2 regions of the Streptomyces sp. MI02-7b genome follow, and region 2 is predicted to be linked to the other one. Evidence: predicted binding sites of a transcription regulator. Region 2 holds the regulator's gene; the other holds the start of a gene.
What was found. Region 2 encodes HrcA, which represses chaperone genes, less so after heat shock. Its sites were predicted from a motif close to TTNGCACTCNGNNNNNCNGAGTGCNAA; they were not measured.
Positions count from the first base shown of each region.

Region 1 (15,136 bases), on a different contig from region 2:
GCGCCCACGGCGTGTGGGAGAAGTGGCCGATCCGCAGGTCGGGGCGGCGCGAGCGGAGCATCTGCGGCACCAGCGTCAGGTGGTAGTCCTGCACCAGGACGGCCGCGCCCTCCCCGGCCTCCTCCGCCAGCGCGTCGGCGAAGGCGCTGTTGTACGCCACGTACGCCGCCCACTGGTCACGGAAGTCCTCGTCGAAGACGGGCTCCAGCGGCGTCTGGAAGAGCAGGTGGTGGACGAACCACAGCACGGAGTTCGCGATCCCGTTGTACGCGGACGCGTACGTGTCCGCCGGGATGTCCAGCATGCGCACCCGCTGCTCACCGGTGTCCTCCGCGGGCAGCCGCCCGCTTCTGTCCGGGGTCCGCAGCACGGCCGCGCGATCACCGTCGCCGAGCGCCGCGCACACCCACACGGCGTCCGTGTCCGGCCCGATCGCGCTCAGCCCCGACACGAGCCCGCCGCCTCCGCGGCGGGACTCCAGCGTCCCGTCCTCCCGGAGGCTGTACGAGACGGGCCCGCGATTGGACGCCACCAGAACCCGCGCGCCATGCGATGCGACCATGCCGCCAGCCTAGCCACGCATCCCCACCCGCAAACGTGTGCGCTACGCCACCCGGGTCCCCCTCCCCGCCGACCCCCCGACCCGTCGCCCTCAGGGGCGCGCCCAGCCACGACGCACCCGCGGCGCGTACCCCTTCAGGAGCGCGGGGAACTGCGCGCCCAGCCGAGCCCGCGGCGCGTACCCCCAGGGGCGCGGAGAACTGCGCGCTCAGCCGAGCCCGCGGCGCATACCCCCAGGGGCGCGGAGAACCGCCACGTACCCGCACGGAACGAACGCGGCGTCACGCCACCTCGCGCCGCCGCACATACTCCGGCACGGTCATCATCGGCGGCCGCTCCTCCGTCACCACGTCGTGGACCCGCGGCTCGAAGCCGCCGCCCGCCGCGCGGTCGAACTGCGTGAGGACGGGCCGCACCAGATGCCCGCGCGCAAGGCGCGTCTGCGCGGTGCGGTAGATCGTCGCGGCCATCCGCCCGAGTGCCTGCCCGTCCTGGTGCCGGTGGTGCCGCACCCCGACGTCGACCTGGGCGAGCGCGTCGAGCCCGACCGTGTTGAGCGCGTCGATGAGGATCCCCAGCTCGACGCCGTACCCCACGGGGAACGGCAGCCGCTCCAGCAGCGACCGGCGCGCCGCGTACTCGCCGCCGAGCGGCTGCACGAAGCCCGCGAGCTGCGGCCAGTGCAGGTTGAGCAGCGGCCGGGCGACCAGTTCCGTGACCCGGCCGCCGCCGGCCGGGTCCACCGTGCCGCCGGTCTCCAGGGGCCGGTCGTACATCGCCTTGACCAGGTGGACGTTCCCGTCCGTGAGCAGCGGCCCGACGATCCCGGAGACGAAGCGCGCGTCGAACTCGCGCAGGTCGGCGTCGACGAAGCAGACGATCTCGCCGCGCGTCGCGAGCAGCGAGCGCCACAGCACCTCGCCCTTGCCGGGCACGGCCGGCAGCCGCGGCAGGATCGCGTCGCGGTGGACCACCGTCGCCCCGGCCTCCGCCGCGACCGCCGCGGTCCGGTCCGTGGACCCCGAGTCCAGTACGACGAGCTCGTCGACCAGCGGCACGGCCTCGGACATCAGCTCGCGCCGGATCTCCGCCACGATCGCCCCGACCGTGGCCTCCTCGTCGAGCGCGGGCAGCACCACGCTCACCGTCCCGCGCGGGCCCGCGGCCCGCTTCGCGGCGAGGAGCTGGGACAGCGGGCGGCACTCGGCGGTCCAGGACCGCCGCCGCAGCCAGCCGGCTACCTCGTCCAGCACTGCGTCGCTCCGTTTCTGCCCCGTCTTCGCCCGGTCCTCGGCCCGTCTCGAAGGACGGACGGCCTGTGACCAGGTTCGAGGTCGTCGGTTACAGTCTTGAACACGAGGCATGACCATCGTATGTCCGCGGTGATCGCGCCCCGTACGACAAATGCACGGGCCCTGGGCCCGGTGCCATACCGCTCATCCAGAGGGGCAGAGGGAACGGCCCGTTGAAGCCCCGGCAACCCTCCCGCCGACCGCGAGGTCCAGGTGGGGAAGGTGCCAATTCCGTCTCGTGGCGAGATTCGCCGTGAGGAAGATGAGGAGAAAGGGCCTCGCCTGACATGGCTGCGCAGACTGTTGTCACCGACGTCGCGTCCACGGATTCCCCCTTCGGACCCGCTTCCGCGTTGTCCTGCCGCGAGTGCGGCGAACGCTTCCCGCTGAGCCCGGTCTTCGCCTGCGAGGTCTGTTTCGGGCCGCTCGAAGTGGCCTACGACCTCCCCGCCGGCGACCCCGAGACGCTCCGCAAGCGGATCGAGTCCGGACCGAACAACATCTGGCGCTACGCGCCGCTGCTGCCCGTCCCCGCCGACGTGGCGACCAAGCCCAACCTGAACCCGGGCTTCACCAAGCTGGTCAAGGCCGACAACCTCGCCCGCGAACTGGGCGTCACCGGCGGCCTGCACATCAAGGACGACTCCGGCAACCCCACGCACTCCTTCAAGGACCGCGTCGTCGCCATCGCCCTCGAGGCCGCCCGCACCTTCGGCCTCACCACGCTGTCCTGCTCGTCCACCGGCAACCTCGCGGGCGCGGTCGGCGCCGCGGCGGCCCGCGCCGGCTTCCGGTCCTGCGTGTTCATCCCGCACGACCTGGAGGAGGGCAAGGTCGTCATGGCCGCCGTCTACGGCGGCGAACTGGTCGGCATCGAGGGCAACTACGACGACGTCAACCGCTTCTGCAGCGAGCTGATCGGCGACCCGATCGGCGAGGGCTGGGGCTTCGTCAACGTCAACCTCCGCCCCTACTACGGGGAGGGCTCCAAGACGCTCGCGTACGAGATCTGCGAGCAGCTCGGCTGGCGCCTGCCGGACAACCTGGTCATCCCGATCGCCTCCGGCTCCCAGCTGACGAAGATCGACAAGGGGCTGCAGGAGCTGATCAAGCTCGGCCTGGTGGAGGACAAGCCGTACCGCATCTACGGCGCCCAGGCCGAAGGGTGCTCCCCGGTCTCCACCGCCTACAAGGCCGGGCAGGACGTCGTGCGCCCGCAGAAGCCCAACACCATCGCCAAGTCGCTCGCCATCGGCAACCCCGCCGACGGCCCCTACGTGCTGGACATCGCCCGGCGCACCGGCGGCGCGGTCGAGGACGTCACCGACGAGCAGATCGTGGACGCCATCAAGCTGCTGGCCCGCACCGAGGGCATCTTCGCGGAGACGGCGGGCGGTGTGACCGTCGGCGTCCTGAAGAAGCTGATCGAGAGCGGGCAGTTGGACCCGGCCGCCGAGACGGTCGTCCTCAACACCGGTGACGGGCTCAAGACCCTGGACGCCGTCGCCGCGACCTCCCGCCCCACGGCCACCATCCGCCCGAGCCTCGACGCGTTCCGCGCCGCCGGCCTGGCCGGCTGACCCCGACCGCCGACCGCCGACCGTCCCAGAACGAAGGTGAACCCCGCATCATGAGCGCGAACGTCCGCATCCCCACCATCCTTCGCCCCTACACCGGCGGCCGGGCCGAGGTGCCCGCCGCCGGCGGCACGCTGGCCGAGGTCATCGAGTCGCTGGAGAAGGACCACCCCGGTATCTCGGCCCGCGTCCTGGACGACACGGGCAAGCTGCGCCGCTTCGTGAACGTCTACGTCAACGACGACGACGTCCGCTTCTCCGAGGGCCTGCAGACCGTGGTGGCCGACGGCGCGTCCGTCTCGATCATCCCGGCGGTCGCCGGGGGCTGTTGAGCCGCGAGCGCCGCGGAACGGCCAGGGGTGCCGGGAGTTGCTCCCGGCACCCCTGTGTGCGTGAGGGGTAGTTGAAGGGCTGTACAGTTGCTCCGGAGGCTCGCAACCCCCTGCAACGCTCTGCGCAAACCCTCTTCACGGGGCGTCCTTGTCGGCGATTTATCGCCAAATTCCAGCGGTGATTGTCGTGTTGGCGACATATGTCCCGCCCGAGTTGCCCCGGATTGTTGGCCGTTCGAGCCGTTCTTCCCTTTTTCCGTGCCCGGATTTCTCGTCCGATTGACCTGTTGCAGACAGCGTCCGTGCAGATACATTCAGCCGCGGTCGACGCGTTCCGGCGCACGCCCCCTTGGCTGTAGGGGGTGAGGTCTGACCCGGGTCCGCGAGGTGCGGGTCTGTGAAGGGCCAGCAATAGGGGAGTTAGGAATGGCTCAGGGCACCGTCAAGTGGTTCAACGCGGAGAAGGGCTACGGCTTCATCGCGGTCGACGGTGGTGCGGACGTCTTCGTGCACTACAGCGCGATACAGATGGACGGCTACCGCACCCTCGAGGAAGGCCAGCGGGTCGAGTTCGAGATCTCGCAGGGCCAGAAGGGGCCGCAGGCGGACATGGTCCGCCTTGCCGCCGGCTGACGCCGCGCATCGGCCACGGAGCGCCACGTACGAACGCGCTCGAACATCACTGTCAAGGCCCGCCCCCTCCACAGGGGCGGGCCTTCGCGCGTTCCCCGGGCGCCGGCGGACGCCGGGGGATCTTCGGCGGCCCCGCGGGAGACCGGCCGAGCGGCTTGCACTCTCCTAGGGCGAGTGCTAATCATTGGCGTTAGCACTCTGACGTTGAGAGTGACAAAGGACCGAGTGGGTGAGGCCCGTTCGACCGCCGGAAAGGAACCGGCGGGAGGCAGGCCGTCCGTCGCGGGCGCCGGCGCGGTCCTGGAGTAATCCTTCCCCGCAGCCGTGTGCCGCGGGGGGACCCCAAGTCCGGGAGGACCACTTCACATGGCCAAGATCATCGCGTTCGACGAGGAGGCACGGCGCGGTCTCGAGCGCGGGATGAACCAGCTCGCCGACGCCGTCAAGGTCACCCTCGGCCCCAAGGGCCGCAACGTCGTCCTCGAGAAGAAGTGGGGCGCCCCCACGATCACCAACGATGGTGTGTCCATCGCCAAGGAGATCGAGCTCGAGGACCCGTACGAGAAGATCGGCGCCGAGCTGGTCAAGGAGGTCGCGAAGAAGACGGACGACGTCGCCGGTGACGGCACGACGACCGCGACCGTCCTCGCCCAGGCGCTGGTCCGCGAGGGCCTGCGCAACGTGGCCGCGGGTGCCAACCCGATGGCCCTGAAGCGTGGCATCGAGGCGGCCGTCGAGGCCGTTTCCGCCGCCCTGCTCGAGCAGGCGAAGGACGTGGAGACCAAGGAGCAGATCGCCTCCACCGCCTCCATCTCCGCCGCTGACCCCCAGATCGGCGAGCTCATCGCCGAGGCGATGGACAAGGTCGGCAAGGAAGGCGTCATCACCGTCGAGGAGTCCCAGACCTTCGGTCTGGAGCTGGAGCTCACCGAGGGTATGCGCTTCGACAAGGGCTACATCTCGGCGTACTTCGCCACCGACCTGGAGCGTATGGAGACCGTCTTCGACGACCCGTACATCCTGATCGTCAACTCCAAGATCTCCGCGGTCAAGGACCTGCTGCCGCTCCTGGAGAAGGTCATGCAGGGCGGCAAGCCGCTGCTGATCATCGCCGAGGACGTGGACGGCGAGGCCCTGTCGACCCTGGTCGTCAACAAGATCCGCGGCACCTTCAAGTCCGTCGCCGTCAAGGCCCCGGGCTTCGGCGACCGCCGCAAGGCCATGCTCCAGGACATCGCCATCCTCACCGGTGGCACCGTGGTGTCCGAGGAGGTCGGCCTCAAGCTGGAGAACGCCGGTCTGGAGCTGCTGGGCCGCGCCCGCAAGGTCGTCGTCACCAAGGACGAGACCACCATCGTGGACGGCTCCGGCGACGCCGACCAGATCCAGGGCCGGGTCAACCAGATCCGTGCCGAGATCGAGAACAGCGACTCGGACTACGACCGCGAGAAGCTCCAGGAGCGCCTCGCCAAGCTGGCCGGCGGCGTGGCCGTCATCAAGGCCGGCGCGGCCACCGAGGTCGAGCTCAAGGAGCGCAAGCACCGCATCGAGGACGCGGTGCGCAACGCCAAGGCCGCCGTCGAGGAGGGCATCGTCGCCGGTGGTGGCGTGGCCCTGCTCCAGGCGTCCAACGTCTTCGAGAAGCTCGAGCTCGACGGCGACGAGGCCACCGGTGCGGCGATCGTGAGGCTGGCCCTGGAGGCCCCGCTGAAGCAGATCGCGGTCAACGCCGGCCTCGAGGGCGGCGTCGTGGTGGAGAAGGTCCGCAACCTCACCCCGGGTCACGGCCTCAACGCCGCGACCGGCGAGTACGTCGACCTGATCGCCGAGGGCATCATCGACCCGGCCAAGGTGACGCGCTCCGCGCTGCAGAACGCGGCCTCCATCGCCGCGCTCTTCCTCACCACCGAGGCCGTCATCGCCGACAAGCCGGAGAAGGCCGCGGCCCCGGCCGGCGGCGGCATGCCGGGCGGTGACATGGACTTCTGATCCCGCGAGGGTTCAGCGGTACACGATCGAGGGCGGCACCCCGCACGGGGTGCCGCCCTCGGGCGTTCCCGGGAACCGGGGCTAGCCGACGGCGACCGGCGCGTCGAGCAGATCGCGCCAGGTCCGTACGGCCTCCGCGTCGACGGGGCCCGCCCAGCCGCCGGGGCGGACCGCGCCGCCGACGTGGAAGGCGTCGATGCCCGCGGCGAGCAGCCGGGGCAGGTGCTCGGCGCGCAGGCCACCGCCGACCATCAGCTGCGGATCGCCGGGCACGCCCTCGGCCGCCTCCGCGACCAGGACGCCCAGGCCGGCGTCGACGCCGCGGGCCGATCCCGCCGTGAGGTACGTGTCGTGCCCGGGCAGTCCGCGCAGCGCCGCGCGCAGCCCGGTGCGGTCCGCGCAGTGGTCGATGGCACGGTGGAACGTCCAGCGCGCCCCCGGGCCGACGGCGTCGGCCAGCAGCCGCACCGCCCCCAGGTCGGGCCCGCCGCCCGCGTCCAGGAAGCCGAGCACGAACTCGTCGGCGCCCTCGGTGCGCAGGGCGGCCGCCGCCGCGCACAGCGCGTCGACCTCCCGGGCGTCGCCCGCCGCGAAGTCGGCCCGGCCGCGCAGCATCACCCGCACCGGTACGTCCACCGCGGCACGCACGGCCGCGAAGACCTCCCGGCGCGGGGTGAGGCCGTCGGCGGACATGTCGGTGACCAGTTCGAGGCGGTCCGCGCCCCCCGTCTGGGCCGCGCGTGCGTCGTCGACGTCGAGCGCGATCACTTCGAAAATTGGTCTAGACATATATCCAGGATCCCACATGCCTCCGCCGGCCCGCGACCCCCGTACTCCACAATGGCCAGATGGCCGCCACCGATCCCGAGCTGCTGACGCACTGGAGCGCGCTGCTGCGCCGCTGCCAGACCGAGTCCGTCGACCCGAGGCCCTACGGCGAGGACCTGCTCGCCCGCTGGGCCGAGCCGCAGCGCCGCTACCACACCACCGACCACCTGGCCGCGGTGCTCGTCCACGTCGACTCCCTGGCCGAGTACGCCGAGGACATCGACGCGGTGCTGCTCGCCGCGTGGTTCCACGACGCCGTCTACCGCCCCGACCGCTCGGAGAACGAGGAGCGCAGCGCCCGCCTCGCCGAACGCGCGCTCCCCGAGGCGGGCGTCCCCGACACCATCACCGCCGAGGTCGTGCGCCTCGTCCGGCTCACCGTCACCCACCACCCCGGCGACGGCGACCGCAACGGCCAGGTGCTGTGCGACGCCGACCTCGCGGTCCTGGCCGGCGACCCCGTCGCGTACGCCGCCTACGCCGCCGCGGTCCGCGACGAGTACGGCTTCGTCCCCGACGACGCCTTCCGGGCCGGCCGCGCCGGTGTGCTGCGCCAGCTCCTCGCGCTGCCACGGCTGTTCCGCACCACCATCGGCTACGAACGGTGGGAGGACACCGCCCGCCGCAACCTCACCACCGAACTGGAACTCCTGCTCTCCGCCGATGACTCCGCGCCGCGGGACCGGTCTGCCCCTTGAGACGTGCCGTTCACCGCACCCACCGGAAGGCAGCACCGCCATGACCGATGACGCCGCACTGCGCACCGCCGTCACCGCCGCGTACCTCTCCCTCGCCGACCTCCTCGACACGGCGGGCGAGCAGCGGTGGGACACGCCGTCACTGTGCGAGGGCTGGCGGGTGCGCGAGGTCGTCGCCCACATGACCATGGCCGCGCGGTACACCGAGGACGAGTTCATGGCCGAACTGCGCGCCTGCGACTACGACTTCACCCGGCTGTCCGACGCCGTCGCCGCCCGCGACGCCGCGCTGCCGCAGGACGTGCTCGTCGCCGGGCTGCGCTCGCAGGTCATGCACCACTGGACCCCGCCGGGCGGCGGGGTCCGCGGTGCCCTCAACCACGTGGTGATCCACGGCCTCGACATCACCGTGCCGCTCGGCGGGGAGCGCACCGCCTCGGAGCCGGCCGTCACCGCCGTCCTGAACGACCTGACGTACGGTGGCGGCCACACCCACTTCGGGGTGGCGATCGACGGCCGCGCGCTGCGGGCCACCGACCTGGACTGGTCCTACGGCTCCGGCCCCGGCCTGAGCGGTGCGGCCGGCGACCTGGCGTCCGCGCTGTGCGGGCGCACGCTCCCCGCGGGGCGCCTCACGGGCGATCCGCTCTGAGCGGCGCGGCGGCGGACCGGTCAGGATTCGAGAAGCCCCGGCCGCGGGGTCACGACTAGCGTGGCCGGGAGAGCGACGGCGGCACCGCCGCCGCCCCGGCAGGACCCACGACCTCAGGAGTGAGCCACCATGAGCGGATCTTCCACCCAGGGCATCAAGACCGTGCTGCACCCCGTATCGGACCTGGCGAAGGCCAAGGGGGTGTACGCCGCCCTGCTCGGCACGGCGCCGCAGCACGACGGGGAGTACTACGTCGGTTTCGAGGCCGAGGGCCAGCACATCGGCCTGGTGCCGAACGGCGGACCGCAGAGCATGACCTCGCCGGTGACCTACTGGCACGTGGCCGACATCGAGGCGAAGCTCGCCGAGGTGACGGCCGCGGGCGGCACGGTGAAGGAGCCGGTGCACGACGTCGGCGGCGGCCGCCTGGTGGCCACCTTCACCGACCCCGACGGCAACGTCCTCGGGCTGCTCCAGGACAGCTGAGCGACGTACTGTTCGATGTCGGCGGGCACCCGGCCCGAGGACCAGAGGGAGACCAGACACGATGAGCACGGACACGAGGACGGCCCCCTCCGTGCGTGGGCCGGCCGCGCCGCACGGTGCCGACAGCCATGATCTGATCCGCGTGCTCGGCGCGCGGGTGAACAACCTCAAGGACGTCAGCGTCGAGATCCCGAAGCGCCGGCTGACCGTGTTCACCGGCGTCTCCGGCTCGGGCAAGAGCTCGCTGGTCTTCGGCACGGTCGCCGCGGAGTCGCAGCGCCTGATCAACGAGACCTACAGCTCGTTCGTGCAGGGCTTCATGCCGACGCTGGCCCGGCCCGAGGTCGACGTCCTCGAGGGGCTGACGACCGCGATCATCGTCGACCAGCAGCGGCTGGGCGCCGACCCCCGCTCCACGGTCGGCACCGCCACCGACGCCAACGCGATGCTGCGGATCCTCTTCAGCCGGCTCGGGCAGCCGCACATCGGCTCGCCCAACGCGTTCTCCTTCAACGTCGCCTCGGTCCGCGCCAGCGGCGCGATCACCGTCGAGCGCGGCGCCAAGAAGACGGTGAAGGCGACCTTCAACCGCCTCGGCGGCATGTGCCCGCGCTGCGAGGGCCGGGGCACGGTCACCGACATCGACCTGGCCCAGCTCTACGACGACAGCAAGTCGCTCGCCGAGGGCGCGCTCACGGTCCCCGGCTACAGCATGGACGGCTGGTACGGCCGGATCTTCAAGGGCAGCGGCTTCTTCGACCCGGACAAGCCGATCCGCAAGTACACCAAGAAGGAGCTCCACGACCTCCTCCACAAGGAGCCGACCAAGATCAAGGTCGAGGGGATCAACCTGACGTACGAGGGGCTGATCCCGAAGATCCAGAAGTCGATGCTCTCCAAGGACGTCGACGCGCTGCAGCCGCACGTCCGGGCGTTCGTGGAGCGGGCGATGACCTTCACCGTCTGCCCCGAGTGCGACGGCACCCGGCTGAGCGAGTCGGCCCGGTCCTCGAAGATCGCCGGGATCAGCATCGCCGACGCCTGCGCGATGCAGGTCAGCGACCTCGCCGAGTGGGTCAGGGGGCTGGACGAGCCGTCCGTCGCTCCCCTGCTCACGGCCCTGGTGGACACGTTCGACTCGTTCGCCGAGATCGGTCTCGGCTACCTCTCGCTGGACCGGCCGTCGGGCACGCTGTCGGGCGGCGAGGCGCAGCGCGTCAAGATGATCCGCCACCTCGGCTCCTCGCTCACCGACGTCACCTACGTCTTCGACGAGCCCACCGTCGGCCTGCACCCGCACGACATCCAGCGCATGAACGGCCTGCTGCTGCGGCTTCGGGACAAGGGCAACACGGTCCTCGTCGTGGAGCACAAGCCCGAGGTGATCGCGATCGCCGACCACGTCGTCGACCTCGGCCCCGGCGCCGGCACGGCGGGCGGCACCGTCTGCTTCGAGGGCACGGTCGACGGACTGCGGACGGCCGGCACCGTCACCGGACGCCACTTCGACGACCGGGCCACGCTCAAGGAGAGCGTGCGCAAGCCCACCGGCACGCTGGAGATCCGCGGCGCGACGGCGCACAACCTGCAGAGCGTCGACGTCGACATCCCGCTCGGGGTGCTGGCCGTGGTCACCGGTGTCGCCGGCTCCGGCAAGAGCTCGCTCGTGCACGGGTCGATCCCGGCCGGTGAGGGCGTGGTCTCGGTCGACCAGGGCGCGATCCGCGGCTCGCGGCGCAGCAACCCGGCGACCTACACCGGGCTGCTCGAGCCGATCCGCAAGGCGTTCGCCAAGGCCAACGGCGTGAAACCGGCGCTGTTCAGCGCCAACTCCGAGGGCGCCTGCCCGGTCTGCAACGGCGCCGGTGTCGTCTACACCGACCTCGCGATGATGGCGGGCGTCGCCACGACCTGCGAGGAGTGCGAGGGCAGGCGGTTCCAGGCGGCGGTGCTGGAGTACCGCCTCGGGGGCCGTGACATCAGCGAGGTGCTCGCCATGTCGGTGACCGAGGCGGAGGAGTTCTTCGGCGCGGGCGAGGCCCGCATCCCGGCCGCGCACGCCATCCTCGGCCGCCTCGCCGACGTCGGCCTCGGCTACCTCAGCCTCGGCCAGCCGCTCACCACGCTGTCCGGCGGCGAGCGCCAGCGGCTCAAGCTGGCCACGCACATGGCGGACAAGGGCGGCGTGTACGTCCTGGACGAGCCGACCGCCGGCCTGCACCTCGCCGACGTCGAGCAACTGCTCGGCCTGCTCGACCGGCTCGTCGACTCCGGCAAGTCGGTCATCGTGGTCGAGCACCACCAGGCGGTCATGGCCCACGCCGACTGGATCATCGACCTCGGCCCGGGCGCCGGCCACGACGGCGGCCGCATCGTCTTCGAGGGCACCCCCGCCGACCTCGTCGCCTCCGGCACCACCCTCACCGCCACCCACCTCGCCGCCTACGTCAGCGCCTGACCCCCCGTGCCCCCTGGGGCGCGGCATACGGCGCACCCGCACCGGGCCCCTCGGGGGCGCGGGGAACTGCGCACTCAGCCACGGCGCACCGGCACGGGACTCACGTCGCCCCCCCCGAGGGGCGCGGGGAACCGCGCGCCCAGCCATGACGCACCCGCTCGGGACCCGCGACGGTCAGGCCCCCGAGGGGTGCGGGGAACTGCGCGCCCCGCCACGGCGCACCCGCTCGGGACCCGCGACGGTCAGGCCCCCGAGGGGTGCGGGGAACTGCGCGCCCCGCCACGGCGCACCCGCACGGGACCCGCGACGGTCAGGCCCCCGAGGGGTGCGGGGAACCGCGCGCCCAGCCACGACGCACCCGCACCGCACCCCCCCGCAAAAAAATCTACGCACCCGCGTCCGGAGGACGCCGCCGCTTGGGCCTGCGCAGCCCCGCCTCCGTCAGCCTGCGCAGCAACTCCTTGCTGCCGACCTCGACCGCCCCCGCGGCCACCGCGGACGCGTACCGCTCGCTCGGCAGGTCGTAGTGGTCCCCGTCGAACGCCCGACGCGGTGATCCGATCGCCGCGGCGAACGCGTGCAGCTCCTCGTACGAGGCGTCGCTGACCAGGTGCGACCACAGCCTGCCGTGACCCGCCCAGGTCGGCGGGTCGATGTAGAGGGTCACGGTCAGCGGGCCCCGCCCAGCGCGGCGGCCAGCGAGCCGACCGGGGCCACGACCTCGCCCAGCGATTCGCAGACCCAGTGCGGGTCGGGCCCCAGCTCGGGCTCGACGTCCAGGGCGTGCGGGTCCGCGCAGCGCGGGCACAGCGGCCACCGGCCCATCCGTTCCAGCAGGGCGTCCTTGACGTCCTGGGCGACCAGGCCCGCGACGAACGCGGCACCGTCCGGCCACTGCTCCACCCAGCACCGGCGCTGCGCGACGGTGTCCTCGACGAGGGAGACGATCCCGGCGTCGGTCACGTCGGTGGCGGTGAGGTCGGCGAGGATGAGCGCGCGGGCGCTGTGCAGCGCGGCTTCCAGTGCGGCGGGGGCGTCGGGGGCGTCGGCGGAGCCGGGGACGTCGGAATCCATGCCCCTTATTGTCGCCCAGCGGCCGTCCGGACGTCCTTGACGCCGTCCGGCCCCGAAAATAGCTTTCGCGGTGTGGCCGAGAAGACGAAAGAAACCTTCAGCACCGGGGGGCTGGCCGCCAAGGTCCGGACCCTGGCTCCTTCCATGACCCGCTCGATGCTGCGCGTCGCGGAGGCCGTCGCCGCCGACCCGGCGGGCTGCTCCCGGCTCACCGTCACCGCGCTGGCCGTCCGTACCGGGACCAGCGAGGCCACCGTCGTCCGCACGGCACGGCTGCTCGGCTACCCCGGCTACCGCGATCTGCGCCTCGCCCTGGCCGCCTTCGCCGCCCGCGAGGAGGCCGGCGGCCGGCCCGCCGTCACCCCGGACATCGCCGTCGGCGACCCGCTGTCCGACGTCGTCGCCAAGCTCGCGGAGGACGAGCAGCGCTGCCTCGCCGACACCGCCGCGCAACTGGACGTCGCCCAACTGGAGGCCGCGGTCGGCGCGCTGGCCGCCGCCCGTCGCATCGACGTCTACGGCATAGGGGCCTCCAGCCTGGTCGCCCAGGACCTGGTGCAGAAGCTGCTGCGGATCGGCCTCATCGCGCACGCCCTGAGCGACCCGCACCTCGCCGTCACCAACGCCGTGCAGCTCCGGCAGGGCGACGTGGCCGTGGCCGTCACCCACTCCGGGCACACCCACGACGTGGTCGAACCGCTGCGTGCCGCCTTCGACCGGGGCGCCACCACGATCGCGATCACCGGCCGCGCCGACGGCACGGCCAGCCAGTACGCCGACCACGTGCTCCTCACCTCCAGTGGCAGGGAGAGCGAGTTCCGTCCGGCCGCGATGTCCAGCCGCACCAGTCAACTGCTGGTCGTGGACTGCCTGTTCATCGGCGTCGCGCAACGCACCTACGACACCGCGGGACCGGCCCTGGCCGCCTCGTACGAAGCCCTGGCCCATCGCCACAGCCCCCGAAGGAACCACCCGTCATGACGCACCGCGAGCTCCGCCGCGAACTGGACCGGTTGACCACCGAGGCCTTCCGCCCCGACCTCGCCGACATCGACCGGCTCCCGACTCTCGACATCGCCCGCCTGATGAACACCGAGGACGGCACCGTCCCGGCCGCCGTCGCCGCCCGACTCCCCGCCATCGCCGCCGCGATCGACGGCATCGCCGCCCGGATGGGCCGCGGCGGCCGCCTCGTCTACGCGGGCGCGGGCACCGCCGGGCGCCTCGGCGTCCTGGACGCCAGCGAGTGCCCGCCGACCTTCAACACCACGCCCGGCCAGGTCATCGGGCTCATCGCGGGCGGCCCGCGCGCGATGTCCGACGCCGTCGAGGGCGCGGAGGACAACCGCGAGACGGCCGCAGCGGACCTCGACGCACTCGGGCTCGGCCCGGACGACGCGGTCGTCGGCATCTCCGCCTCCGGCCGCACCCCCTACGCGGTCGGCGCCGTCGAGCACGCCCGCGCCCGCGGCGCGCTGACGGTCGGACTGTCCTGCAACGCCGGCTCCCCGCTCGCCGCCGCCGCCGAACACGGCATCGAGGTCGTCACGGGCCCGGAGTTCCTCACCGGCTCCACCCGGCTCAAGGCGGGCACCGCCCAGAAGCTCGTCCTCAACATGCTCTCGACCATCACGATGATCAGGCTGGGCAAGACCTACGGAAACCTGATGGTCGACGTCCGGGCCTCCAACGAGAAGCTCCGCGCCCGGTCCCGCAGCATCGTGGCCCAGGCCACCGGCGCCCCCGACGACGAGATCGAGGCCGCCCTCTCCGCCACCGGCGGCGAGGTGAAGCACGCGGTCCTCGTCCTGCTCGCCGGGGTCGACGCGGCGACGGCCGCCCGCCTCCTCACGGACGCGGACGGCCACCTGCGGGCGGCCCTCCTCGCGGCGGCACCCTCGAAGTAGCGCCGCCCGGGGCCTACCGCAGCGCCTCCGGCAGCGGGGCGGAGTGCAGGACGGCGAGGCCGGAGACGGCCCGGGTGAGGGAGACGTACAGGCGGCGCAGGCCCGTGCGCTCGTCGGGCTCGCCGTCGACGACGGCGGCGGGCTCGTCGAGGACGACGTAGTCGTACTCCAGGCCCTTGGCCAGGGAGGCGGGGACGAGAGTGAGCCGGACGTCCGGGGTGGTCTCCTCACCGGGGGAGAGGCAGGGCAGCCCGGCCGCCGACAGCGCCTCGGCCAGCACCGGGATGCGGGCGTCGGCGGAGATGAGGCCGGTGGAGCCCTCGCGGTCCAGGGCCTCGCGGCAGGCGGTGACCACGGCGGCGGTCAGTCCGTCCGCGGGCACCTGGGTGACGGAGAAGGCGCCGGGGTTGTCGCGGACGGACGTGGCCTCGGTCAGGCCGGGGGCGATGGCGGGCAGCAGCCGGGAGGCATAGGCGATGACCTCCAGCGGCACGCGGAAGCCCTGGGTCAGCTCCTCGACCCGGGAGCCCGGTTTGCCGAGGTGCGTCAGCGCCTCCTCCCAGGTGGCGGTGGCCCAGGGCGTGGTGCCCTGGGCCAGGTCCCCCAGGACGGTGGCGGAACCGGTGGAGCAGCGCCGCCCGACCGCCCG
Region 1 is NZ_JARAWX010000018.1:57,092-72,227, forward strand. It holds gene PV364_RS27085 (trehalose-6-phosphate synthase) at 1-562, opposite strand, end outside; gene PV364_RS27090 (glucosyl-3-phosphoglycerate synthase) at 843-1,814, opposite strand; SAM riboswitch class I at 1,995-2,122, shown strand; gene thrC (threonine synthase) at 2,141-3,433, shown strand; gene PV364_RS27100 (ubiquitin-like small modifier protein 1) at 3,484-3,762, shown strand; gene PV364_RS27105 (cold-shock protein) at 4,189-4,395, shown strand; gene groL (chaperonin GroEL) at 4,762-6,384, shown strand; gene PV364_RS27115 (copper homeostasis protein CutC) at 6,466-7,173, opposite strand; gene PV364_RS27120 (hypothetical protein) at 7,233-7,910, shown strand; gene PV364_RS27125 (maleylpyruvate isomerase family mycothiol-dependent enzyme) at 7,951-8,562, shown strand; gene PV364_RS27130 (VOC family protein) at 8,692-9,048, shown strand; gene PV364_RS27135 (excinuclease ABC subunit UvrA) at 9,110-11,506, shown strand; gene PV364_RS27140 (DUF4031 domain-containing protein) at 11,892-12,173, opposite strand; gene PV364_RS27145 (hypothetical protein) at 12,176-12,580, opposite strand; gene PV364_RS27150 (MurR/RpiR family transcriptional regulator) at 12,653-13,561, shown strand; gene murQ (N-acetylmuramic acid 6-phosphate etherase) at 13,558-14,487, shown strand; gene PV364_RS27160 (HelD family protein) at 14,501-15,136, opposite strand, start outside.
Region 1: groL (chaperonin GroEL) is a predicted target of HrcA. The motif match lies at 4,550-4,576, and genes of this name have one in related genera.

Region 2 (15,136 bases):
ATGTTGCGGACCTGCGAGGTCAGGTTGGACGCCATGAAGTTGACGTTGTCGGTGAGGTCCTTCCACACCCCGGACACGCCCCGGACCTGGGCACGGCCGCCCAACTGGCCCTCGGTGCCGACCTCGCGGGCCACCCGGGTGACCTCGTCGGCGAAGGCCGACAGCTGGTCCACCATCGTGTTGACGGTCAGCTTGAGCTCCAGCAGCTCGCCGGTGGCCTCGACCGTCACCTGACGGGTCAGGTCGCCGCGTGCCACCGCCGTCGTCACCAGCGCGATGTCACGCACCTGCGCGGTCAGCCGGGCGGCCATCGCGTTGACGGCCTCGGTCACGTCCCGCCAACTGCCGGACAGTCCCTGTACCTTGGCACGGCCGCCGAGCCGGCCCTCGGTGCCGACCTCGCGGGCGACGCGCGTCACCTCGCCGGTGAACAGCGACAGCTGGTCCACCATGCGGTTGACCGCGCGGCCCAGCCGCCGCAGATCGCCGCGCAGCGGCCGGCTGCCGTCGTGCAGGTCCACCCGCTGGGTCAGGTCGCCGCCCGCCACCGCGTCCAGCACCCGGGTCGCGTTCGCCGCCGGGATGACCAGGGCGTCGACGAGGGTGTTCGCCGCCTGGACGTTCATCGCCCACGAGCCCTGGCCGGGACTGTCGGCGAGCCGCTCGTCCAGCCGGCCCTGGCGGACCACCTCCCGCCGGACCCGGGCCAGTTCGGAGGAGAAGTGCCGCTCCCGGGAGACGATCCGGTTGAACGTTCCGGCGAGCTCGGCCTGCAGTCCTTCCCGCTGTTCGTCCAGGCTCACCCGGAAGTCCCCGTCGCACAGCGACCGCATCGCCGTCAGCAGCGGCCGGAGTTCCGCCGCCCGTATCCACTCCTCTCCCGGCGGCGGATCAACGACACGCTGACGCGCAGGAGTAGCGGTTTTCGGGGCGGGAACAGCCGATTTAAGAGCCATGACGGCCTTCTTCGGTGACTCGGCGCTTATGAGCGCGCTCAGTCTGTCACGCTGACCTTGCCCTCAAGGGCGCAATGCCGTATCTGCTCGGGAGCCGCACAGTGGGGCCAGATTCCATGCCACGGGATTTCGTTTCCCGCACCAGCCTGCCCGGCAACCAGCTCGCCGCCTCCGCCGCCCGCAAGTTCGTCCGTGCGGCGCTCGGCGCGTGGACGACGGACGGACCCGGCCCCGACGAGCGCCTGGCCGCCGACGCGGTCCTGGTGGTCAGCGAACTCGTCACCAACGCCGTCATCCACGCGGGGACCACCGTCGAACTGCTCTGCCGGCTCGAACAGGACGGCCTCGTGGTGGAGGTGTCCGACCACCACCCCGCGCGCGTCGTGCGCGACCGGGCCGAACTGGAACGGGAGGGCCGCGACGGCGGCCGCGGTCTCCAACTTGTCGCGGCGCTTTCCGAGGCGTGGGGTATCACCTACCGGCGCGACCTCAAGACCATCTGGTGCCGGCTCGCCGCCGCGCACGACCCCGAGGACCACGCCCCGGCCACGGACGGCGACCGCACCCTGACGGGCGGGCTGCGCGCCGCCGAGATCCTGGCGCCGCTGCCGCGCCAGGCCGCCCGCCGGTCCGACGGCGACTGGATCAGCCGCGGCTCGCTGTCCTTCCTCGCCGAGGCGTCCGACCTGCTCGCCGGGCAGCTCGACGAGGACATGGTGGCCGCGCTGGCCGGACAGCTGCTGGTGCCCCGGCTCGCCGACTGGTGCGCGGTCTGGCTCGGCGCCGACGGCCCCGGGACGACCGAACCGCGGCTCGCCCGCGTCTGGCATGCCGCCGAGAGCCGCATCGACGGGCTGCGCCTGGTCCTTGAGAAGGACCCGCCCCCGCCGCCGCCCCACGGCCGCTCCGGCGCCGTCCCCTGGCCCTGGCCCGCCACCGCCGACGGGACCGACGCCATGGGCGCCGCCCTCGCCTGCCCGCTCGTCGCCGGCGGCCGCTGCCACGGCACGCTGCTGCTCGGCAGGACCGGGCTGATGCGCATGCCCGACGAGGTCATCGGGCTCATCGAGGACTTCGCCCGCCGCGTGGCCCTCGCGGTCGGCACGGCCCGGCAGTACGCCCGGCAGGCCATGATCAGCCGCGTCCTGCAGCGCGGGCTGCTGCCCGCCGGGCTCGGCACCGTCCCCGGCGTGGAAACGGCCGTCGTCTACGAGCCCACGCGCGCCGACGTCGTCGGCGGCGACTTCTACGACATCTTCCCGGCAGGCGGCGGCCGCTGGTGCTTCGCGCTCGGCGACGTCCAGGGCAACGGTCCCGAGGCGGCCGCCGTCACCGGGCTGGCCCGGCCCGTGATGCGGCTCCTCGCCCGGGAGGGCCACGGCGTCGCCGAGGTCCTCGACCGCCTCAACCGCGCCCTCGCGGACGAGGCAGCCGCGGCGACTCTCGGCGACGGCCTCGGCCCCGGCTGGGAGACCGGCCCGCGCTTCCTGTCGCTGCTCTACGGCGAGATCGTGCCCGGCGGCGACGGCGGTGTCCTGTGCACCCTGGCCAGCGCCGGCCACCCGCTGCCGCTCGTCCTGAACGGCGCGGGCACGGTCCGCGCAGCGGCCGCCCCGCAGATACTGCTGGGCATCACGGACGACGCCCACTACCGCAGCGAATCGTTCCACCTCGCGCCCGGGGACACGCTCCTGTGCGTCACCGACGGCGTCACTGAGCGGCGCAGCGGCAACCGGCAGTTCGACGACGACGACGGGCTCGCGGTGGTGCTCGCGGGGTGCGTGGGGTTGGGGGCGGCGGGGGTCGCGGAGCGGATTCGCAGGGCGGTGCACGGGTACGATCCGGCTCCGCCGGACGATGATCTGGCGCTGCTCGTCCTGCGGGCCCAGTAGCTGTGTGCGGCGCCGTCGTGGTTGCCGTCTGGTTTTTCCCCGCCCTCCCGCCCGTGTGCCCTGTGAAGTCAGGGCGCCCCGGCGCGCGTTTCGTGGGGTGCCGGGGTCGGGGCCTCCGGGGCTGGGCATTCTGGACAGCACATTTCGGTGCCTCGGGCGCTCTCAACTGATCACCCCGGGTTGTGCACCCAAATATGCTCCACAGTCCAGAACGCCCACCCCTACGACCCCGCCCCCTCCGTTTCGTCATGCGCCTGATCCCCAGTGGGGGTGTGGAGGCGGACCGTGGTGACTGCGGTTGCCTGGATGCCGCCCCCATCGGCCCGCCAGTGCCTGCCCCAACATTCGGCCGGGGGACCCGCTGTGGGCGCGACGTGGCGGCCGGCGCGGTGTGCGTTGGCGGTGACGGCTGGGTGTTCCGGACTGTGGAGCATATTTGTGTGCGGTATCCGGGTCGGGATGGGATGAGTAGGTGCTGGAAACGCACGTAAATGTGCTGTCCAGAATGGTCAGCCCCGGAGGCCCCGAACCCGGGCCAAGAACCACGCGCGCCGGGGTGCCCTGACTTCACAGGGCACCCGGGAGGGCGGGCAGGGAAAAAACCCCGGCACAATGGGGGCATGCCATCCGTACTGCCCGACGGCGAGCCCATGCCCCAGAACGGTGCGCTGCCCCCGGCAGCCCTCGCCGGGGCGGAGAACCGCCCGCTCGGGTTCTACCTGCACGTCCCGTACTGCGCCACCCGCTGCGGCTACTGCGACTTCAACACCTACACCGCCGCCGAGCTGCGCGGCACCGGCGGCGTGCTCGCCTCCCGCGAGAACTACGCGGACACGCTGATCGACGAGATCCGGCTCGCCCGCAAGGTGCTGGGCGACGACGCCCGCCGCGTCGAGACGGTGTTCGTCGGCGGCGGCACGCCGACGCTGCTGCCGGCGGCGGACCTGACCCGCATGCTGGGCGCCATCCGGGACGAGTTCGGCCTGGCGGAGGGGGCCGAGGTCACGACGGAGGCGAATCCGGAGTCGGTGGACCCCGCGTACCTGGCGGAGCTGCGGGCCGGGGGCTTCAACCGGATGTCGTTCGGGATGCAGAGCGCCCGGCAGCACGTGCTGCAGGTGCTGGACCGCAGGCACACGCCGGGCCGGCCGGAGGCCTGCGTGGCGGAGGCGCGGGCAGCCGGCTTCGAGCATGTGAACCTGGACCTGATCTACGGCACACCGGGGGAGTCGGACGACGACTGGCGGGCGTCCCTGGACGCGGCGATCGACGCGGGCCCGGACCATGTGTCGGCGTACGCGCTGATCGTGGAGGAGGGCACGCAGCTGGCCCGCCGGATCCGGCGGGGCGAGGTGCCGATGACCGACGACGACGTCCACGCGGACCGCTACCTGATCGCCGAGGAGCGTCTGTCGGAAGCCGGTTTCGACTGGTACGAGGTGTCGAACTGGGCGACCTCGACGTCGGCCCGGTGCCGCCACAACGAGCTGTACTGGACGGGCGCCGACTGGTGGGGCGCCGGACCGGGCGCGCACGCCCACGTGGGCGGCGTGCGCTGGTGGAACGTGAAGCACCCCGCGGCGTACGCGGCGGCGCTCGCGGAGGGGCGCAGTCCCGGCGCGGGCCGCGAGGTGCTGGCCGCGGAGGACCGCCGGGTGGAGCGCATCCTGCTGGAGCTGCGGCTCGCGGACGGCTGCCCGCTGGACATCCTGGCCCCGGCCGGGGCGGCGGCCGCCGGGCGCGCGGTGGCCGACGGGCTGCTGGAGCCGGGCGCGTACGAAACCGGGCGGGCGGTGCTCACGCTGCGCGGGCGGCTGCTCGCGGACGCGGTGGTCAGGGACCTGGTCGACTGATCAGGCGCCCGGGGCCGTGACGAAGTCGATCAGCTCCTCCACGCGGCCCAGCAGTTCCGGCTGGAGGTCCTTGTAGGAACGGACCGAGCCCAGGATGTGCTGCCAGGCGGCTCCGGTGTTCTCCGGCCAGCCGAGCGCGCGGCACACCCCGGTCTTCCAGTCCTGGCCGCGCGGCACCGCCGGCCAGGCGGGGATGCCGACGGAGGAGGGCTTCACGGCCTCCCAGACGTCGATGTAGGGGTGGCCGGCGACCAGCACGTGGTCGCCGGTGACCGAGGCGGCGATCCGGGACTCCTTGGAGCCCGGTACGAGGTGGTCGACGAGCACGCCGAGCCGTGCGCCGGGTCCGGGGGCGAAGGCGGAGACGATGGCGGGCAGGTCGTCGACGCCCTCCAGGTACTCCACGACGATGCCCTCGACCCGCAGGTCGTCGCCCCAGACCCGCTCGACGAGCTCCGCGTCGTGGCGTCCCTCGACGTAGATGCGCCCGGCGCGGGCGACCCGGGCCCGTGCGCCGGGGACGGCGAGGGAGCCCGAGGCGGTCAGCCGGGGGCCGGAGGGGGCGGCGGCGGTGGGCCGCACCAGGGTGACGACCTTGCCCTCCAGGAGGAAGCCGCGCGGCACGAGGGGGAAGACCCGGTGCCTGCCGAAGCGGTCCTCCAGCGTGACGGTCGGCCCCTCGGCGGTCTTCTCGCAGCGGATCACCGCCCCGCAGAAGCCGGTGGAGACCTCCTCCACCACCAGGTCCCGTTCGGCCGCGACCTCGGGCGCGGGCACGGACGGCCGCTTCCAGGGCGGGGTGAGATCGGCGTCGTAGTTCCGGCTGCGCATGCCAGGGATCGTATCCGGACGGACCGCCGCTCAAGCGGATCCGAACCGGGCCGCCAGCGCGTCCCGTTGGGCGCGGACGAAGCGCGCGTCGACCACGGCTCCGTGTCCGGGGACGTAGAGCGCGCTCTCGCCGCCCAGCTCCAGCAGCCGGTCCAGGGTGCCCGGCCACGCGCCCGGGGCGGCGTCCGGGCCGGCCTGCGGCTCGCCGGACTCCTCGACGAGGTCGCCGCAGAAGACCACGGCGGGCGTCCCGGGCACGACCACCACCAGGTCGTGCGTGGTGTGTCCCTCACCGGGGTGGACCAGCAGGACCTCGCGGTCGCCGCCGAGGTCCAGTGCCCAGCGGCCGTCCACGAGGTGACCGGGCGGCACCAGGACCTCCGCGGCCAGCGTCGCGGCCTCCTCGCCGGCGCCGTGCTCGATCGCGTCCAGGCGCAGCGTGAAGCGCTCGCGGCCGAGGTGGGCGCCGAGTGTCATCTCGCCGAAGACCTGGGCGCCGGGGAAGGCGGCCGTGCCGAAGACGTGGTCGAAGTGACCGTGGGTCAGTGCGATGTGCGTCACGTCGCGCCCGGTCAGCTCACGGACCCGGCGGCCCAGCTCGGCCCCCTCGGCGACCGAGGAGCCGGTGTCCACCAGCAGGACGCCCTCGGCGCCGACGACGACCCCGATGGTGACGTCGAGGAACGGCATCCGGCAGCGGGCCACGCCGGGTGCCAGGTGCTCCCAGCCGGCGAAGGGCTCCGGCGCCGTCGGTGTCGTCTCCACACCGCGACGGTATCCCCGCCGGGGTGGGCCGCGCGCGCTACGGTGGCCGGTCGAGGGGGTCCGGGTGCGGACCGCCCTTGCCGAGGTCTTGCCTCCCCGCCGTACACTGACTTGGGGAAAGCTGGCACTCACTTGTCGGGAGTGCCAGGGCACGGAGAACGACCGACGCACCGGTGACCGGACGACTGGAGGTGGACGCCGCAATGCTGAGCGAACGACGACTCGATGTGCTGCGTGCCATTGTCCAGGACTACGTGGGCACCGAGGAACCGGTCGGCTCCAAGGCGCTCACCGAGCGCCACCGGCTGGGGGTGTCCCCGGCCACGGTGCGCAACGACATGGCCGTGCTGGAGGAGGAGGGCTACATCCAGCAGCCCCACACCAGCGCCGGCCGGGTGCCGACCGACAAGGGCTACCGGCTCTTCGTCGACCGGCTCACGAACGTCAAGCCGCTGTCGGGCGCGGAGCGCCGGGCCATCCAGAACTTCCTGGACGGCGCCGTGGACCTCGACGACGTGGTGGCCCGCACCGTGCGGCTGCTGGCGCAGCTGACCCGGCAGGTCGCCGTCGTCCAGTACCCGTCGCTGACCCGCTCGACCGTGCGGCACGTCGAACTGCTGGCCCTGGCGCCGGCCCGGCTGATGCTGGTGCTGATCACGGACACCGGCCGGGTGGAGCAGCGGCTGGTCGACGCGCCCGCGCCGGTGGGCGAGACCGTGCTGGCCGATCTGCGGGCCCGGCTCAACAGCCGGGTGGTGGGACGGCGCTTCGCCGACGTCCCGCAGCTGGTGCAGGACCTCGCGGACGGCTTCGAGCCGGACGACCGGCCGTCGGTGCAGGTCGTGCTGGCGACGCTGCTGGAGACCCTGGTCGAGGAGACCGAGGAACGGATCATGCTGGGCGGCACCGCCAACCTGACCCGTTTCGGCCATGATTTCCCCCTCACGATCCGCCCGGTGCTGGAGGCGCTGGAGGAGCAGGTCGTGCTCCTCAAGCTGCTGGGCGAGGCCGGGGATTCGGGCGTGACCGTGCGAATCGGTCACGAGAATTTCCACGAGGGCCTGAACTCCACATCGGTCGTCTCCGTCGGCTACGGTTCGGGCGACGAGGCGGTCGCGAAACTTGGCGTGGTCGGCCCGACCCGCATGGACTACCCCGGAACGATGGGAGCGGTACGCGCAGTGGCACGTTACGTCGGACAGATCCTGGCGGAGTCGTAGTGGCCACCGACTACTACGCCGTGCTCGGCGTGCGCCGCGACGCGAGTCCGGACGAGATCAAGAAGGCCTTCCGCCGTCTCGCGCGCGAGCTGCACCCGGACGTCAATCCGGACCCGAAGACCCAGGAGCGGTTCAAGGAGATCAACGCCGCTTACGAGGTGCTGTCGGACCCGCAGAAGAAGCAGGTCTACGACCTCGGCGGCGACCCGCTGTCCGCCAACGGCGGCGGTGCCGGCGCGGGCGCGGGCTTCGGCCAGGGCTTCGGCAACTTCAGCGACATCATGGACGCCTTCTTCGGCACGGCGTCCCAGCGCGGTCCGCGCTCGCGCACCCGGCGCGGCCAGGACGCGATGATCCGGCTGGAGATCGAGCTCGACGAGGCCGCCTTCGGCACGACCAAGGACATCCAGGTCGACACGGCGATCGTCTGCAACACCTGCCACGGCGAGGGCGCCGCCCCCGGCACCTCGGCGCAGACCTGCGACATGTGCCGCGGCCGCGGTGAGGTCTCCCAGGTCACCCGGTCCTTCCTGGGCCAGGTCATGACCTCCCGGCCCTGCCCCCAGTGCCAGGGCTTCGGCACCGTCGTGCCGAACCCGTGCCCGGAGTGCGCGGGCGACGGCCGGGTCCGCTCGCGGCGCACGCTGACGGTGAAGATCCCCGCCGGTGTCGACAACGGCACCCGCATCCAGCTCGCGGGCGAGGGCGAGGTCGGCCCCGGCGGCGGGCCCGCCGGCGACCTCTACGTGGAGATCCGCGAGCTGCCGCACGCGCAGTTCCAGCGGCGCGGCGACGACCTGCACTGCACCGTCACCATCCCGATGACGGCGGCGGCGCTGGGCACCAAGGTGCCGCTGGAGACCCTGGACGGCCTGGAGGAGATCGACATCCGGCCGGGCACGCAGTCCGGCCAGTCGATCCCGCTGCACCAGCGCGGCATCACGCATCTGCGCGGCGGCGGCCGGGGTGACCTGGTCGTGCACGTCGAGGTGCAGACCCCGGGCAAGCTCGACCCGGACCAGGAGGAACTCCTGCGGCGCCTGGCGAAGCTGCGCGGCGAGGAGCGGCCGCTCGGCCAGTTCCAGCCGGGCCAGCAGGGTCTGTTCTCGCGGCTGAAGGACGCCTTCAACGGCCGCTGAGCGCGCGGCATGACACGGAACGGGGCGCGGGCACCCGCCCGCGCCCCGCGCAGCCGTGCGTCCGAGGTCGTGAAACGATGGGCGCATGGCCGCGCTGACCGATCTCTCCACCCTCGCCGCGCATCCGGTCGTGCAGGCGCCGATGGCCGGCGGGACGTCCACTCCCGCCCTGGCGGCGGCCGTGGCCGAGGGCGGCGGTGTCGGCTTCCTGGCGGCCGGCTTCCGGACCGCGGAGGCCATGCGCGAGGAGATCGCACAGGTCCGGCGGCTCACCTCGCGGCCCTTCGGCGTGAACGTGTTCCTGCCGCAGCGCGAGACCGCCGACCCCGCGCGCGTCGAGGACTTCGCCGCGCGGCTGGCGGGTGAGGCCACCCGCTACGGCACGTTCCTGGGCGACCCCGGCACGGGCGGCGACGCCGTACTGGAGGACGCGTACGGGGCGAAGATCGAGGCCCTGCTGGAGGACCCCGTCCCCCTGGTGAGCTTCACCTTCGGCTGTCCGGAGCCCGCGGTGCTGCGGGCCTTCGGCGACGCCGGCACGGTCACCGTCGTCACCGTGACCTCGGTCGCCGAGGCGCGGGCCGCCGAGGAGGCGGGCGCGGCGGCGGTGTGCGTGCAGGGCGCCGAGGCCGGCGGCCACCAGTCCACGCACCGCGACGATCCGGAGCGGGACGGTACCGAGACCGGGCTGCTCGTCCTGCTGCCGCAGGTGCGGGAGGCCGTGTCGCTGCCCCTCGTGGCGGCGGGCGGCATCATGCGCGGCGCGCAGATCGCCGCGGTGCTGGCGGCGGGTGCGGACGCGGCGCAGATGGGCACCGCCTTCCTGGCCTGTCCCGAGTCGGGGGCGCACCCGGTGCACAAGCGGGCCCTGACCGACCCCGACTTCGCGGAAACCGAGCTGACCCGGGCGTTCACCGGTCGTCCCGCGCGGGGGCTGGTCAACCGGTACCTGCGCGAGCACGGCCGGTACGCCCCGCCCGGCTACCCGCGGATCCACTTCCTGACCGCCCCGGTGCGCGGGGCGGCCGCCGCGGCCGGTGACCCCGGGGCGATGGCCCTGTGGGCCGGCCAGGGGCACGCCATGGCCAGGGAGCTGCCCGCCATCGACCTCGTCCGGCTGCTCGCGGCCGAACTCGACTCCGCCCGGAGCGCTTTGTGACCGCCCCTGTCTTCGTTGTCGAGCCCGGCGCCCTGGGCCCGGACCGGATCACGCTCTCCGGCCCCGAGGGGCGGCACGCCGTCTCCGTGCGGCGGCTGCAGGTCGGAGAGGAGATCGTGCTGACGGACGGTCAGGGGCGGGGCGCGCAGGGCGTCGTGGCCGTCGTGGACGGCAAGGACACCCTCGAGGTCGCCGTCACCGGGGTCCGGGAGGAGCCCGTCCCCCGCCCGCGGATCACGGTGGTGCAGGCCCTCCCGAAGGGCGACCGCGGCGAACTGGCCGTGGAGACCATGACGGAGGTCGGCGTCGACGCGATCGTGCCGTGGGCCGCCGCCCGCTGCATCACGCAGTGGAAGGGCGACCGCGGCGCCAAGTCCCTCGCCAAGTGGCGCTCCACCGCCCGCGAGGCCGCCAAGCAGGCCCGCCGTCTGCGCTTCCCCGACGTCGGCGAGTTGGCGACGACCCGTCAGCTCGGGCCGCTGCTCGCCGGTGCCGCCTTCGCCGCCGTCCTCCACGAGGAGGGGTCAGAGCCGCTGGCCGCCGCGGCCCTTCCGGCGGACGGCGACATCGTCCTGGTCGTCGGGCCCGAGGGCGGTGTCTCCCCCGAGGAGCTGGACACCCTGGCCGCGGCGGGGGCCAAGCCGTACCGGCTCGGCGCGAGTGTCCTGCGCACCTCGACGGCCGGTGTCGCGGCGACCGCGCTGCTCCTGGGACGCACGGGCCGCTGGGGCTGAGCGCTCCGCCCTGTGTGCGCTCGTCCCCGGGCGCGCGCCCGTCCCGGTGCCGGCGCTCCCCGGCACCGCGCGTCGCTTTCGGCACCGGTGCGCCCGTCGGCTCCCTCCCGCAGGGCAAATGAGATCCAAAACCCCTGACCCACAGGCCACCGGGTGGTTAATGTGACGGCGTGACGCAGCCTTCGCACCCCTCGTACCTCCGCTTTCCCCATCTGCACGGCGACCTGATCACCTTCATCGCCGAGGACGACGTCTGGGCGGCCCCGCTCGACGGCGCCGGCCGGGCGTGGCGCGTGAGCGCGGACAACATGCCGGTGGCACACCCGCGGTTCTCGCCGGACGGGGCGCACGTGGCGTGGAGCTCGACCCGCGACGGGGCGCCGGAGGTCCATGTGGCGCCGGTCGACGGCGGCCCCTCGAAGCGGCTGACGTTCTGGGGCGCCGGGCGCGCCCTGGTGCGCGGCTGGACCGCGGACGGCGAGGTACTGGCCATCAGCCCGCACGGGCAGGCGTCCTCGCGCCGCAGCTGGGCGTGGGCGGTCCCGCTCGACGGCGGCCCGGCCCGCACCCTGCCGTACGGGCCCGTCGGGGACGTCGCGTACGGGCCGGACGGCGCGGTGCTGCTGCTGTCCGCGACGATGGGCCGCGAGGCGGCGGCGTGGAAGCGCTACCGCGGCGGCACGGCGGGCAAGCTGTGGATCGACCGCTCGGGGAGCGGGGAGTTCGAGCGGGTCCACGCGGACCTGGACGGCAACCTGGAGTGCGCGATGTGGGTGGGGGAGAGGCTGGCGTTCCTCTCCGACCACGAGGGCGTCGGCGCGCTCTACTCCAGCCTTCCCGACGGGAGCGACCTGCGGCGGCACACCGCCGTGGAGGACGGCGGCTTCTACGCCCGGCACGCCGCGACCGACGGCACCCGCGTCGTGTGGACCAGCGCCGGCCGGCTGTTCCTGCTGGACGACCTCGACGGCGCCGAGGCCCGTCCGCTGGAGGTGCGCCTCGGCGGCCAGCGCACCGACCTGCAGCCGCACCCCGTCCACGCCGCCCACCACCTCGGCGACGCCCGCCCGGACCACACCGGCCGCGGCAGCGCCGTCGAGGTCCGCGGCACCACGCACTGGGTCACCCACCGCGGCGGTCCCGCGCGGGCGCTGGCCGCCGAACCGGGGGTCCGCACACGGCTGCCGCGGGTGTTCGGCGGCGAGGGCGACCAGCAGGTCGTGTGGGTCACCGACGCGGAGGGTGAGGACGCCCTGGAGATCGCCCCCGCGGCGGGCGGCGTCCCGGCGCCACGCCGGCTGGCCGCGGGCCGGCTCGGCCGCGTCCTGGCGATGACCGTCTCCCCGGACGGCCACCGGATCGCGGTCGCCTCGCACGACGGCCGGGTGCTGCTGGTCGAGGCACAGACCGGCGAGGTCCGCACGGTCGTGGAGAGCGAGTACGGCCACGCCAGTGGCCTGGCCTTCTCGCCGGACTCGGCGTGGCTGGCCTGGTCCCAGCCGGGCCGGGAGCCGCTGAGCCAGCTCAAGCTGGCCTCCACCGCGGACCTGACCGTCGTCGACGCCACGCCCCTGCGCTTCAACGACTTCTCGCCGGCCTTCACCGCCGACGGCAAGCACCTGGCCTTCCTGTCCGAGCGGTCCTTCGACCCGGTCTACGACGAGCACGCCTTCGACCTGGCCTTCCTCGCCTCCTGCCGCCCGCACCTGATCACCCTCGCCGCCACCACGCCCTCGCCCTTCGGCCCGCAGCTCCACGGCCGGCCGGTCGACCCCTCGGCGGAGGAGAAGGACGGCGACGAGCGCGGCCAGGACGACGCCAAGAGCGGCAAGGGCGAGTCCCGCAAGGAGGACGGCGAGGAGCGCCCGCGCATCCCCGTCACCCGTGTCGACGTCGAGGGCCTGGCCGACCGCATCGTGCCCTTCCCGGTCGAGGCCGCCCGCTACTCCACGCTGCGGGCCGCCAAGGACGGCGTGCTGTGGCTGCGCCACCCCGTGCGCGGCGTGCTCGGCGCGAGCCTGGCCTCCCCGGATGCGGAGCCGCCGTCCAGCGTGCTGGAGCGGTACGACCTGAAGCAGCTGCGCGTCGAGGAGATCGCCGACGACGCGGACGACTACGCGGTCAGCGGTGACGGCAACAAGGTGCTGGTCACCTCGGGCCACCGGCTGCGGGTCGCCGCCGCCGACCACAAGTCCACGCCCTCCGAGGACGACTCGGACAGCAACGTGACGGTGGACCTGTCCCGGGTCCGCGTCACCGTCGACCCGCACGCCGAGTGGCGGCAGATGTACGACGAGGCGCACCGCCTCATGCGCGACAACTTCTGGCGCGCCGACATGGGCGGAGTCGACTGGGACGGCGTGCGCGACCGCTACCGGCCGGTGCTGGACCGCGTCGCCACCCACGACGACCTGGTCGACCTGCTGTGGGAGGTGGCGGGCGAACTCGGCACCTCGCACGCCTACGTCAGTCCGTCCGGCGGGCGTGTCGACTCCCTCTACCGGCAGGGCCTGCTCGGCGCCGACCTCCTGCGCGACGAGGACGGCGTCTGGCGGATCGGGCGCGTCCTGCCCTCCGAGACCTCCGACCCGCGCGCCCGCGCCCCGCTGGCCGCGCCCGGGGTCGCCTTGCGTGCCGGGGACGCGATCCTCGCGGTCGACGGCCGCCCCGTCGACCCGGTGGCCGGGCCCGGTCCGCTGCTGATCGGGACCGTGCGCAAGCCCGTCGAGCTGACCGTGGCCCCGGCCGACGGGAGCGCGCCGCGCCAGGTCGTCGTGGTGCCCATCCCGGACGAGGAGCCCCTGCGGTACCACGACTGGGTCGCCGGGCGGCGCGCCCACGTCCGCGAGGCGTCGCAGGGCCGGCTGGGGTATGTGCACGTGCCCGACATGGTGGGCTCGGGCTGGGCGCAGCTCCATCGCGACCTGCGCGTCGAGGTGGCCCGCGAGGGCCTGATCGTGGACGTCCGGGAGAACCGCGGCGGCCACACCTCGCAGCTCGTCGTGGAGAAGCTCGCCCGCCGTGTCGTCGGCTGGGACCTGCCCCGTGGGCTGCCCGCCTTCACCTACCCGCTGGACGCCCCGCGCGGCCCGGTCGTCGCGGTCGCCAACGAGTTCTCCGGCTCCGACGGCGACATCGTGAACGCGGCCATCAAGGCGCTGGGGATCGGGCCCGTGGTCGGCACCAGGACCTGGGGCGGGGTCATCGGCATCGACTCCCGCTACCACCTGGTCGACGGCACGCTGGTGACCCAGCCGAAGTACGCGACCTGGATGGAGGGCGTCGGCTGGGACCTGGAGAACCACGGTGTCGACCCGGACGTCGAGGTGCCGCAGACCCCGCAGGACTGGGCGGCCGGCCGCGACCCCCAGCTCGACACCGCGATCCGTCTCGCCCTCGACGCGCTGGCGGAGAACCCGGCGCGGACGCCGCCGCCGCTGCCGTGACCCGGGCTCCGCTGCGGGCCGTCACGGCACCGGTAGCATGCCCTTACCGATCAACGACCTGATCAACGACGAGCCGGAGGCGCCACGGTGGCGGGAGAACCGCAGGCGGACTGCCTGTTCTGCAAGATCGTCGCGGGGAGCGTGCCCGCGACCGTCGTCCGCGAGACGGGGACGACGGTCGCGTTCCGCGACATAAACCCCCAGGCGCCGACGCATGTGCTGGTGATCCCCAAGGCGCACTACCCGGACGCGGCCTCCCTCGCCGCCGCGGAGCCGCAGCTCGCCGCCGACGTGCTGCGCGAGGCGGGCGAGGTGGCGGCCGGGGACAAGGTGGACGGCACCGGCTACCGGATCGTGTTCAACACCGGGGCGGGCGCCGGCCAGACCGTCTTTCACGCCCACGCGCACGTGCTCGGCGGGCGCGGCCTTGACTGGCCGCCGGGATAACGGCCGGTGTCAGCACGCGAACTCGTCGTCCTGGGCACGGCCAGCCAGGTCCCGACCCGGCACCGCAACCACAACGGCTACTTCCTGCGCTGGGACGGCGAGGGCATCCTCTTCGACCCCGGCGAGGGCACCCAGCGCCAGATGCTGCGCGCCGGGGTGGCCGCGCACGACCTCACCCGGCTGTGCGTCACGCACTTCCACGGCGACCACAGCCTGGGCCTGGCCGGGGTGATCCAGCGGATCAACCTCGACCGGGTGCCGCACCCCGTGACCGCCCACTACCCCGAGTCCGGGCGGCACTTCTTCGACCGGCTGCGCTACGCGACCGCCTACCGGGAGACGGTGAAGCTGCGCGAGGAGCCGGTCTCCGGCGACACCGTCGTCCTGGCCGACGGCGCCTTCCGGCTGGAGGCCCGGCGGCTCTCCCACCCCGTGGAGGCGTACGGCTACCGCCTCGTCGAGCCGGACGGCCGCCGCATGCTGCCGGACCGGCTCGCGGCCCACGGCATCACCGGGCCCGCGGTCGGCCGTCTCCAGCGCGACGGCGAGGCCGACGGCGTCACCCTCGCCGACGTCAGCGAGGTGCGGCCCGGCCAGCGCTTCGGCTTCGTCATGGACACCCGGCTGTGCGACGCGGTGTACGCGCTGGCCGACGGCTGCGACCTGCTCGTCATCGAGTCCACCTTCCTGGACG
Region 2 is NZ_JARAWX010000029.1:40,900-56,035, reverse strand. It holds partial or broken gene PV364_RS34430 (HAMP domain-containing protein) at 1-833, opposite strand, end outside; gene PV364_RS34425 (ATP-binding SpoIIE family protein phosphatase) at 1,073-2,848, shown strand; gene hemW (radical SAM family heme chaperone HemW) at 3,469-4,701, shown strand; gene PV364_RS34415 (DUF3097 domain-containing protein) at 4,702-5,532, opposite strand; gene PV364_RS34410 (MBL fold metallo-hydrolase) at 5,563-6,222, opposite strand; gene hrcA (heat-inducible transcriptional repressor HrcA) at 6,501-7,517, shown strand; gene dnaJ (molecular chaperone DnaJ) at 7,517-8,656, shown strand; gene PV364_RS34395 (nitronate monooxygenase) at 8,742-9,815, shown strand; gene PV364_RS34390 (16S rRNA (uracil(1498)-N(3))-methyltransferase) at 9,812-10,549, shown strand; gene PV364_RS34385 (S41 family peptidase) at 10,720-13,995, shown strand; gene PV364_RS34380 (histidine triad nucleotide-binding protein) at 14,083-14,442, shown strand; gene PV364_RS34375 (ribonuclease Z) at 14,449-15,136, shown strand, end outside.